DNA from 2 places in the Pseudomonas sp. LS44 genome. Region 2 is predicted to be linked to the other one. Evidence: predicted binding sites of a transcription regulator. Region 2 holds the regulator's gene; the other holds the start of a gene.
What was found. Region 2 encodes sigma-54, which starts transcription at its own class of promoters, with help from an activator protein. Its sites were predicted from a motif close to ANTGGCATNNANNTTGCTNT; they were not measured.
Positions count from the first base shown of each region.

Region 1: the regulator sigma-54 is predicted to act here: its motif matches at 2,051-2,070, upstream of NVV93_RS12290 (flagellar basal body rod protein FlgF).

Region 1 covers NZ_CP102830.1:2,767,133-2,772,925, forward strand. The annotation lists gene flgH (flagellar basal body L-ring protein FlgH) at 1-320, opposite strand, end outside; gene flgG (flagellar basal-body rod protein FlgG) at 429-1,214, opposite strand; gene NVV93_RS12290 (flagellar basal body rod protein FlgF) at 1,261-2,001, opposite strand; gene NVV93_RS12295 (flagellar hook protein FlgE) at 2,316-3,803, opposite strand; gene flgD (flagellar hook assembly protein FlgD) at 3,859-4,536, opposite strand; gene flgC (flagellar basal body rod protein FlgC) at 4,699-5,148, opposite strand; gene flgB (flagellar basal body rod protein FlgB) at 5,163-5,570, opposite strand.
Region 2 covers NZ_CP102830.1:893,143-898,935, reverse strand. The annotation lists gene kdsC (3-deoxy-manno-octulosonate-8-phosphatase KdsC) at 1-119, shown strand, start outside; gene lptC (LPS export ABC transporter periplasmic protein LptC) at 128-691, shown strand; gene lptA (lipopolysaccharide transport periplasmic protein LptA) at 678-1,238, shown strand; gene lptB (LPS export ABC transporter ATP-binding protein) at 1,238-1,963, shown strand; gene NVV93_RS03960 (RNA polymerase factor sigma-54) at 2,102-3,610, shown strand; gene hpf (ribosome hibernation-promoting factor, HPF/YfiA family) at 3,692-4,000, shown strand; gene ptsN (PTS IIA-like nitrogen regulatory protein PtsN) at 4,015-4,479, shown strand; gene rapZ (RNase adapter RapZ) at 4,493-5,347, shown strand; gene NVV93_RS03940 (HPr family phosphocarrier protein) at 5,362-5,634, shown strand; gene pmbA (metalloprotease PmbA) at 5,773-5,793, opposite strand, start outside.

The sequences.
Region 1 (5,793 bases), 1.9 Mb from region 2:
CTCACGCCGCCGCCAAACAGCGAGGTCAGGCCGATATTGGCCGTGCTGTCTTTCTGCAGCTGCGAGTTGGCGTTCTTGCTCGCCTGGGTCTTCTCGTTGAGGGTGATCGTGATGATGTCGCCGACCCGGTACGCCTTGCGGTCGCCGTACAGGCTGTTATCGAAACCCGATTGGTAGATGGCCCCGTTATTCTGCGCAGCCGGCAGCGGCGTACGCGGCAACACTGGCGCGTAGTAGGGATCGTTAGCCTTCGGTGGCGGCGCCACGCAACCGGCGAGGAGCACGACGCCAAGCAGCGGGAGAAGGGAAAAACGATTCATCACTACTACCTCTCGGTGTTTCAGCCAGACGGTGCGGCGTAGGAGCGAATTCATTTGCGATGCTTTCATTCGCCGATCGCGAATGAGTTCGCTCCTACAAACCCACCATCAAAGATTCTGCGAAATGAAGCCGAGCATCTGGTCGGCAGTGGAGATGACTTTCGAGTTCATCTCATACGCGCGCTGGGTGGTGATCATGTTCACCAACTCCTCGACCACGCTGACGTTGGAATTTTCCAGGGTGTTCTGTTGCACGGTACCCAGGCCGGTCAGGCCCGGCGTACCGACCTGCGGCGCGCCACTGGCAGCGGTTTCCAGGAACAGGTTGCCGCCGATGGCTTCCAGACCAGCCGGGTTGATGAAGTCGGCGGTCTGGATGCTGCCCAAAATTTGCGGTTGCGGGTCGCCGGTAGTGGTCACCGAAACCGTGCCGTCTTCACCCACGGTGAAGGATTTCACTTCGTTGGGCAGGGTGATCGCCGGCTCCAGCGCGTAACCGCTGGAGGTGACCAACTGACCTTCGGAGCTCAGGTGAAAGCTACCGTCGCGGGTGTAGGCCACGGTGCCGTCGGGTTGCATGATCTGGAAGAAACCGCGGCCGTTGATGGCCATATCCAACGGCTGCTCGGTGGTCTGCAGGCTGCCGGCGGTGAACACCTTCTGGGTGCCGACGATGCGCACCCCGGTACCCAGCTGCAGGCCGGAAGGCAATTGGCTGTCCTGGCTGGTGTTGCCGCCGGGCTGACGCTTGATCTGATAGAGCAAATCCTGAAACTCGGCGCGATCACGTTTGAAACCCGTGGTCGATACGTTCGCCAGGTTGTTGGAAATGGTGGTCAGGTTCATGTCCTGGGCGGACAAACCGGTTTTACTGACCCACAGAGCCGGAAGCATATTGATTCTCCTGGGGCGCCGGTTTCATGGCGCCACCTGCTGGTAATTAGCTAAGTTGCATGACCCGTGCCACAGACGAGGCATCGTCCTCGGCCGTACGCATCATCTTCACTTGCAGCTCGAACTGGCGGGACAAGGAGAGGATCGCGGTCATCTCCTCGACGGCATTCACGTTGCTGGTTTCGAGGAATCCGGAGGTCATCTGCACGTTGGTATCGGCCTGCAGCGGCTCCTGGCCCTTGTAGCGGATCAGGCCATCGGCGCCCTTCTCCATCTGCTTGAGATCCGGATTGACCAGCTTCAGGCGGTCGACCTCAGCGATCACGTTGGGGGCTTCGCCGAGCGCACGGATGGTGATGGTGCCGTCAGCACCGATTTCGACTTTCTGCTCTGGCGGCACGGCAATCGGCCCGCCGTTGCCCATGACCGGCAAACCGGCGCCGGTACGCAGCTGGCCGTAAGCATCGATCTTCAGGCTGGCGGTGCGCACATAGGCTTCCCCGCCATCCGGCGCCTGCACGGCCAGCCAGCCGTCGCCGCTAACCGCGACATCCATGCCGTTGCCGGTTTCCTGCAAAGTGCCAGCGGTGAAATCGGTACCGGGGCGCTCGCTCATCGCGTAGACCCGCGCCGGGAAGCTGTCACCGAATACCTGCATCGACCGCGCCTGCTCGAAGTCGCGCCGAAAGCCGTTGGTGGAGATGTTCGCCAAGTTGTTGGCATGCGCGCGCTGGGCCAGGGTGCTCTGGCTGGCTCCGCTCATGGCGACGTAAAGCATCTTGTCCATGGTTCTCTCCGAGGTGGACTTTGCCGCCCGCTGCTCTGTTGGCAGAGATATAGCAAAGCTTGTGCCAGCCCCGGAAATTATTTTCAAACCATTGATAGATAAGGATTTTATAAAAAAAAAAGCTCCCTACGGAGCTTTTTATTCAAGCCAGCGGCGGAAGCTTGCCGCTTGCGGCAAAGGTCGAGATACGTAGGGCGGGTGCAGCCCGCAGAGGTCCCGGCGGGTTGCACCCGCCCTACAGGGTAGGAGCGAATTCATTCGCGATCACGACAGACACCTATCGTGAATGAATTCGCTCCTACACCGGCCCGTTATCAGCGCAGGTTGATGATGGTCTGGGTAATCGCGCTTTCGGTTTCGATGGTCTTGGCGTTGGCTTGGTAGTTGCGCTGGGCAACGATCAGGTTGACCAGTTGATCCGACAACTCGACGTTGGAGTCTTCCAGCGCGCCAGCCTGCAAGGCACCCATGGTACCGGTACGTGGCGAGCCGATTATCGGCTCGCCGGACTCGAACGACTGCACCCAACCGGTCTTGCCTACCGGGGTCAGGCCCTGCACGTTGGCGAAGTTGGCGAGCACGATCTGACCTTGCACCTTGGATTGGCCGTTGGTGTAGCGGGCGAAGATCACCCCGGTATCATCGATTTCCAGGCCCGATAGCTGGCCGGTGGTATAGCCGTCCTGGCTCACGCTGTTGACCGCAAAAGCGCTGGCGAACTGGCTGGAGGTGCGCAGATCGAACGCAATACCGCCCGGGTTGGCCATGGCACCGTTGGCCGACCAGACCGCTGGCGTGCCGTTATCGGTCGCGGCCGGCACCCAGTTATTCATATTGATAACGCCGTCCGGGCTGATGCTGAAGCCGCTGGGCGTCGACGCCGCCAGCGCAGTGGTATCCAATTGACCGGCCGCGTTAAAGGAGAGGTTCACCGAGGCCGGCGTGGTCAGGCTCGGGTTGGCCGGATTGCGACCATCGACCAACACATTCATCTGCCAGCTGTTGTCGGCGGTCTTGACGAAATACTGGGTGAACACGTGGGCATTGCCCTGGGTGTCATAGATGTTCACCGAGGTCGAGGAGTTGTAGGTGGTCGGATCGGTGGGATCGAACGTTGCGTTTCCCGCGGCAATCGCCGCCGCCGACACCGCTGGATCCGCTGCCACCGCCGCCTGAGCGGCCGCTGTCTCGGCAGCGGTCGGGTTGGCCGGATCCACCACGCCGTTGGCAGGGTCGTTGATCCAGGCAGTCGTGGAGGCGACGGTCACTGCGTCACTGGCCGCCTGCCAGGTCGCCGGCGAAGCCTGCGCGGAGTTCAGGTTGAAGTTCTGGGTCAAGCGGCTGCTGGCTTTCGGCGCCTGGTTGGAGGTTTCGATACGCAGATCGCCCACCACGCCGCTCTGGATATTGCCATTGCCGTCGACGGTATTGCCCTGCAGGCGATAGCCGAAGTTGTTGGTCACATAGCCGTCGCGGTCGGTACCGAAGTAGCCAGCCCGGGTATAGCCGACGTCGCCGCCATTGCTGGTGACGAAGAAACCGTTGCCGTTGATGGCCAGGTCCAGGGCGTTCTGCGTGTAGTTGATGTTGCCCTGGTTGAACAGCTGCGACACGTTGGCGAGCAGCACGCCGCTGCCCTGCGGGTTGGACCCGGTGCCGAGTACCGAGGCGGCATACACGTCAGCGAATTCCGCGCGCGACTGCTTAAAGCCCGCCGTGCCGGCGTTGGCGATGTTGTTGCCGGTAACGTTGAGGTCACTGGTGGCAGCCCGCAGACCGCTGAGACCGATATTGAACGCCATTCAAGACTCCTTGGCCGGTAAGTCCGGCGACTCCAGCAAACGCTGATTCTGTGAATTACTGACCGATGACCTGGACCTGGGAGAGCGCAACGCTGCCGATTCCCGCCAGGTTGAGCATCAATTCGCCGCCGTTCTGGGCCAGGGTGACGCTGTCGACGTTGGCCGGCAGCATGGTGTACAGCCCCTTGGTTTCGGTGCCGTAAACCGCCTGCGCTTCGAACTTGTAGGTGCCGGGCGGCAAAATATTGCCGTTCGAATCCTTGCCGTCCCACATGAAGCTGACATTGCCGGCCTCCTGCTGACCAAGGTTGACGCGGTTCACTACCGTGCCGGCGCTGTCGTAGACGTTGACGTAGACGTTGCTGCTGGAAACCGGCAACACCGCGCTGGCCTTGAAGGTCTCGCTGGTATCGACCACAGCCTTGTCGCTCGGCACGATCACCTTGCGGCCGACCAGCGAGGATGCCTGCAGCGCCTGCGAGGACTGGTAGCCGGAGAGCAACGAACTCATGCTGTCGTTGAGCTTCTCCACGCCCTCCACCTGGCTGAACTGCGCCAGTTGGGCGATGAACTCGCCGTTGCCTTGCGGCTCCAGCGGGTTCTGGTTGTTCAGCTGCGCCACCAGCAGATTGAGAAACTCGTTCTTGCCGAGTTCCTTGGACTTGGTTTCGCTCTTGATCTGGTACTGGTCCAGCGCCGAACTGCCGACACCGCTTACGCCATCTGTGCTCATGATTCTTCCTCGTGCGCCTTACCAGGCCGTTGGAAAACTACCTACGTTGCCGATACGGCGTTAAAAACGGCCTCAAAATGCTCATTTACAACACGTAAACTGCGCTTTTTCGGCCGTTTTTGCCTTGTCTCGGCTGCCTCGCCTACATTTTTCAACGGCCTGTTACTGACCCAGGGTCAGGACTTTTTGCATCATCTGCTTGGCGGTGTTCATCATTTCGGTATTGGTCTGGAAGGCACGGCTGGCAGAAATCATGTCAGCCATCTCCTCGACCACGTTGACGTTCGGGTAATAGACGTAGCCGTTGTCGTCGGCAGCCGGATGCTTCGGCTCGTAGCGCGGCGTCAGGGTGCTCTGGTCTTCGATCACGCCGAGCACCTGCACGCCGGCACCGGACTGGTCCTGGTCGGCGAACAGCGAGCCACGGTCGCCGCTGCCGCTCAGCGAGCTCTGGAACATGGTGGCAAACACCGGATGGCGGGCGCGGTAGGTCTGATCGACGCTGGACGACACGCTCTCGGCGTTGGCGATGTTGCTGGAAATGGTGTTCAGGCGAGTGCTCTGGGCGCTCATGCCGGTTCCGGCGATATTGAAAACACTGGCTAGTGACATGGCAGAGGTCTCCCTTATTCGCCGCGCAGGGCGGTGATCAGCCCTTTGAACTTGCTGTTGAGCAGCGTGAAGCTGGATTGGAACTGCACCGAGTTTTCCGCGTAATTGGCTTGCTCGAGCTGCGCGTCCACAGTGTTCTGGTCGATCGACGGCTGCATCGGCGTGCGGTACTGCAGCGCAGCGTCGGCCATGCCGATGCCCTGCGCGTCGATGTGCTGGCTGTTGGTGCGATTCAGCTGAAAGGTGCCGCGCTGGGTCTTCTCGCTTTGCTCAGCGAGCACCGAAGCGAAATCCAGATCACGCGCCTTGTAATTCGGCGTGTCGGCATTGGCGATGTTGTTGGCCAGCACTTCGGCGCGCTGGGCGCGGAAGCCGAGTGCTTTTTCATGAATCCCGAGGGCTTTGTCGAAACTGATGCTCATGGTCAACGAACCTTGCCAAGTGGCTTATCTGGTTTTCCTGCCAGAGATATAGCAAGGCGCGTGCCATTTTATTTTTTGCTTATTTTTCAATGATATAGATAGATATTACTGGTGCATTGCCGCATCAAGCGGCAAGCCTTTTCCGCCTCCCGGCAAGCTCGACAGCGAGCATTGCCGCCCCTGTGCCGATCACGGCGCGGCGATGGGTATCGCTTCGCTCAAC
Region 2 (5,793 bases):
GCCAGCACGCGCATGGCGTTACCCAGGCGCGCGGCGGTGAAGGTGCAGCTCGTGAGTTTTGTGAATTGATCATGCGCGCCCAGGGCAGCCTCGACGCCGCCCAAGCCGCCTACCTATAGGGCTCTGCATGCTGCGCAAAGTACTTCTCACCTTGTTTTTCTGCCTGGCGGCCGCCCTGCTTGCCGCCCTGGGTTACTGGAATATCGCCCCCGAGAATGAAAAGACGGCCAGCACCGATACCGATACCGCCATCGATTTCTATGCGCTGAACGCTCGCACCGTACAGTTTCAGGCAGACGGCAAGCTGCATTACCAACTGCTTGGCGAAAAAATCGAGCACATCCGGGCTACCGACGTCACCATGGTCAGCCGCCCAGACCTCGAGCTCTATCGGGGCACGCCCCTGCCGTGGCATGTACGCAGCGAGCGCGCCGAGGTGTCGCCGAATGGCGAAGAAGTTGAATTGATCGATAGCGTGCGCATTGAACGCACCGATGCAAAAGGTCGACCGACCGTCATTACCAGCAGCCGCATGACCGTGTTCCCCGACAAGGAATATGCGCAAACCCAGCAAGCCGTTAGAATCGAGGCCGCCAATGGGGTGACCACGGCTAATGGAATGAAAGCGTACTTGAAAGACAGCCGGGTGCACCTGCTGTCCAACGTAAGAGGCCAGCATGAGGTTCGTTAACCCTTTTTCCCTTCGCACACTGCCCCTGCTGCTTAGTCTGGGCGTCGCCATTGCCAGCCCCAGTGCATGGGCACTGCCGAACGACCGCGAACAACCGATCCGCGTGCAGGCCGACAGCGCCGAGCTGGACGACAAGCAGGGCGTGGCCGTATACCGCGGGACCGTGATCATTACCCAAGGCAGCATGAAGATTACTGGCGACACAGTAACCATCACGCAGACCGCCCAGGGCGACATCGACGTGTTCACCTCGGTCGGTCGACCGGCCTATTACGAGCAGAAGCCGGCAGTCGATAAGGAGATCGTCAAAGCCTACGGCCTGACCATCCAGTATTTCGCCAGCAAAGATCGCATCGTCCTGATCGACCAAGCCAAGGTCATTCAGGAAGGCAACACCTTCGAAGGCGAAAAAATCGTCTATGACACCCAGCGTCAGATCGTCAACGCAGGCCGCGCCACAGGCACCAACGTGACCACGCCGCGCCCACGCATCGACATGGTCATCCAGCCGAAGACCAAACCCGCCGCAGAGCAGGCACCTCAGTAATGGCCACCCTGAAAGCCCAACACCTGGCGAAAAGCTACAAAGGCCGCCAGGTCGTTCGCGATGTCAGCCTGTCCATCGAAAGTGGGCAGATCGTTGGCTTGCTCGGCCCCAACGGCGCTGGCAAAACCACCTGTTTCTACATGATTGTCGGCCTGGTGGGCGCTGATCAGGGCCGCGTGCGCATCGACCAACAAGACGTCACGCACCTGCCGATGCACGGTCGCGCTCGCGCCGGTATTGGCTATCTGCCGCAGGAAGCATCAATTTTTCGCAAGCTGTCGGTTGCCGACAACATCATGGCGATCCTCGAAACTCGCCAGGAACTCGACCGCGCCGGACGCCGCAAAGAGCTGGAAAGCCTGCTGCAGGAATTCCATATCAGCCATATCCGCGACAACCTCGGCATGAGCCTGTCTGGTGGCGAGCGCCGCCGGGTGGAAATCGCCCGAGCGCTGGCCACCGCACCGAAATTCATCCTGCTCGATGAACCGTTCGCCGGGGTCGACCCCATTTCGGTAGGCGACATCAAGCAAATCATTCATCACCTTAAAGCCAAAGGCATTGGCGTTTTGATCACCGATCACAACGTGCGCGAGACTTTGGACATCTGCGAAACCGCCTACATTGTCAATGACGGCCAATTGATCGCCGAGGGCGATGCCGAGACGATCCTGGCCAACCAGTTGGTCAAGGAAGTCTACCTGGGGCATGAATTCCGCCTGTAACGCGGCAAATTACCGGGAAGCAAACAACGGACTAGAAAAACACCCAAAGCTTGGGCATATAATTTGCTTCCTAACGGCGCCTCGCGCCCTGTAGTGGATGGCGCCCTGCGCCGGCGAACAAGGTACTAAGCCCCTGCCATGAAACCATCGCTAGTCCTTAAGATGGGCCAGCAGCTGACGATGACACCGCAGCTGCAACAGGCCATCCGCCTCCTCCAGCTATCCACCCTGGATCTCCAGCAAGAGATTCAGGAAGCTCTGGAATCCAACCCGATGCTGGAGCGCCAGGAAGAAGGCGAGGATTTCGACAACACCGATCCGCTGGCCAATGGCGCTGACACTCAGAATTCCACGCCGGAACAGGCCGAATCGTTTAGCGAAACCAGCTATCAGGAAACCAACTCGTCGCCCGAGAATCTCGAAGAAGGCGAGTGGAACGAACGCATACCCAGCGAGTTGCCCGTCGATACCGCCTGGGAAGATGTCTACCAGACGAGCGCCAGCAGCCTGCCCAGCAACGATGATGACGAGTGGGATTTCACCACCCGCACCTCATCCGGCGAGAGCCTGCAGACCCACCTGCTCTGGCAGCTCAACCTGGCGCCGATGTCCGATAAAGATCGCCTGATCGCCGTTACCCTGATCGATTGCATCAACAATCAGGGTTATCTGGACGAAACCCTGCAGGAAGTGCTGGAAGCCTTCGATCCGGAACTGGATATCGAACTCGATGAAATCGAAGCGGTGCTGCACCGCATCCAGCAGTTCGAACCCGCCGGCATCGGTGCACGCGACCTCAGCGAATGCCTGCTGCTGCAATTGCGCCAGCTGCCAGCAAAGACCCCCTGGCTGAGCGAGGCTCAACGCCTGGCGAGCGACTATCTCGATCTGCTCGGGGGGCGCGATTACAGCCAACTGATGCGTCGCATGCGCTTGAAAGAAGACGAGCTGCGCCAAATCATCGAACTGATTCAAAGCCTTAATCCGCGCCCGGGCTCGCAGATCGAATCGAGTGAGCCGGAATATGTGGTGCCGGATGTCATCGTGCGCAAACACAACGATCGCTGGCTGGTGGAGCTCAACCAGGAAGCCATGCCGCGCTTGCGGGTCAACCCGCAATACGCCGGCTTCGTGAAACGCGCCGACGCTAGTGCCGACAACACCTTCATGCGCAATCAGTTGCAGGAAGCGCGCTGGTTTATCAAGAGCCTGCAAAGCCGCAACGAAACGCTGATGAAGGTCGCCACGCAGATCGTCGAACATCAACGCGGCTTCCTCGACTATGGCGACGAAGCGATGAAACCGCTGGTTCTGCACGACATCGCCGAAGCCGTTGGCATGCATGAATCGACCATTTCACGGGTCACCACACAGAAATTCATGCATACCCCACGCGGTATTTACGAGCTGAAATATTTCTTCTCCAGCCACGTCAGTACCTCCGAAGGCGGCGAATGCTCGTCTACCGCGATCCGCGCAATCATCAAAAAACTGGTCGCCGCGGAAAATGCGAAAAAGCCGTTGAGCGACAGCAAGATCGCTGGTTTACTGGAAGCACAGGGCATTCAAGTGGCCCGTCGCACCGTCGCCAAATACCGTGAATCCCTCGGAATAGCCCCCTCCAGCGAACGCAAGCGACTGATGTGACGGAACATTGATCCAAGCCAAAGTGTTCCGGTTACAGGCCCGTTAGCCTGTTCTTACACACGGCAATAAGGAGAACGCGGTATGCAAGTCAACATCAGTGGACATCAACTGGATGTGACCGACGCCATGCGCGACTATGTCGCCGAGAAACTCGGACGATTGGAGCGCCACTTCGACAAGATCACCAATGTGCAGGTCATCATGGAGGTCGAGAAGCTCAAACAGAAAATCGAAGCGACTCTGCACATCGCCGGCGGCGAAATCGTCGCCAACGCCGAACACGAAGACATGTACGCCGCGATCGATCTGCTTACCGATAAGCTCGATCGCCAACTCATCAAATATAAGGAGAAGCAGCTAGGTCGCCTGCAAGGCGCTACGGCTCGCTAATAACCTTCCTTCCCATGATTCGACTTGAAAACATCCTGACCCCCGGCCGTTCCCTGGTGAACGTGCCGGGTGGCAGTAAAAAACGCGTACTGGAACAAATCGCCAACCTGGTCGCTCGCGAACTGCCCGACCTCGATGGCCAGGACATCTTTGAAAGTCTGGTGGCCCGTGAAAAACTCGGCTCCACCGGCTTCGGTAACGGCATCGCCATTCCCCATTGCCGGTTGCCAGGCTGTACTGCTCCGATCAGCGCGGTATTGCGCCTGGAAGCATCAGTCGATTTCGACGCCATCGATGGCGCCCCAGTCGACTTGCTATTTGTACTGCTGGTACCGGAAGCGGCTACCGACGAACACCTCGAATTGCTGCGGCAGATCGCCAGCATGCTCGATCGCAACGAAGTACGTGAGCGTCTGCGTCATGCGCAAAGTAGCGACAACCTATACCAAGTGGTTGTAGACGTTCAGAACGGTTCCTAAGGAAGCCCTCCTCATGCGCTTGATCATCGTCAGCGGCCGCTCCGGCTCAGGCAAGAGCACCGCCCTCGATGTCCTTGAGGACAACGGTTTCTATTGCATCGACAATCTTCCCGCCGGGTTGCTTCCCGAGCTTGCCGAGCGCTCGTTGTTGCATACCGAATTGATCGAGCCGCTGGTCGCGGTATCCATAGATGCGCGCAACTTGCCCAGCCAACTCGAGCGCTTCCCGGAGCTGCTGAACGAAGTCCGCGCCCGGTTTATCAATTGCGACGTGCTGTATTTGGATGCCGACGAGGAGGTACTGCTCAAGCGCTTCTCGGAAACCCGTCGCCGTCACCCGCTAACCAACGAGCGCCGCCCACTCGCAGAGGCGATCGCCGATGAGTCCACATTGCTCGGGCCGATTGCCGACCTCGCCGATCTGCGCATCGATACCAGCCACCTCAACCTTTATCAGTTGCGCGACAGCCTAAAGCTGCGCCTGCTGAACAAACCTGAGCCCGGCACCGCCTTTCTGGTCGAGTCTTTCGGCTTCAAGCGCGGCATGCCGGTCGATGCCGATCTGGTGTTCGATGTGCGCTGCCTGCCCAATCCCTATTGGAAGCCAGAGCTGCGTGAGCACTCCGGACTTGAGCAGGAAGTCATCGACTACCTCAGCGCGCAGCCCGATGTGGAAGAGATGTATCAGGATATCTACGCCTACCTGACCAAATGGCTGCCGCGTTTTGCCGCCAGCAACCGTGCCTATGTGACAATCGCCATCGGCTGCACCGGTGGTCACCACCGCTCGGTCTATCTGGCCGAACGCCTCGGTCAGTCACTCCAACATCTGAAGAACGTTCAGGTTCGCCACCGCGACCTTAGCTAAGGATTTTTGCCGCGATGCCCGTCTGTGAGATCACCATCATCAACAAGCTCGGCCTGCATGCCCGCGCTGCCGCCAAGTTTGTCGGCGTGGCAGGACGTTTTCCTTGCACGGTGCGCATCGGCCGCAACGCCGAAAGCTGCATCGATGGAAAAAGCATTATGGCGGTGATGATGTTGGCAGCCGGCAAAGGCACTGACGTGCACCTGCACACCGAAGGTGATCAGGAACATGAGGCGCTAGAGGCGCTGATTGAACTGATCAACAATCGCTTCGACGAAGGCGAATAACTCACGACAAGCTGTGCCTCACACACTACCCGTCAGACTCCCGTTTGCTGCCTTGTCGCTTCCTCCGTAGATCCGCGCAAGCGAAGCGAGCTGCCGGACCCTGAGCCCGGCAAGCCAACTCTCCTGTAAACAATCAGGTCAGCTGCCCGCCACGGTCAT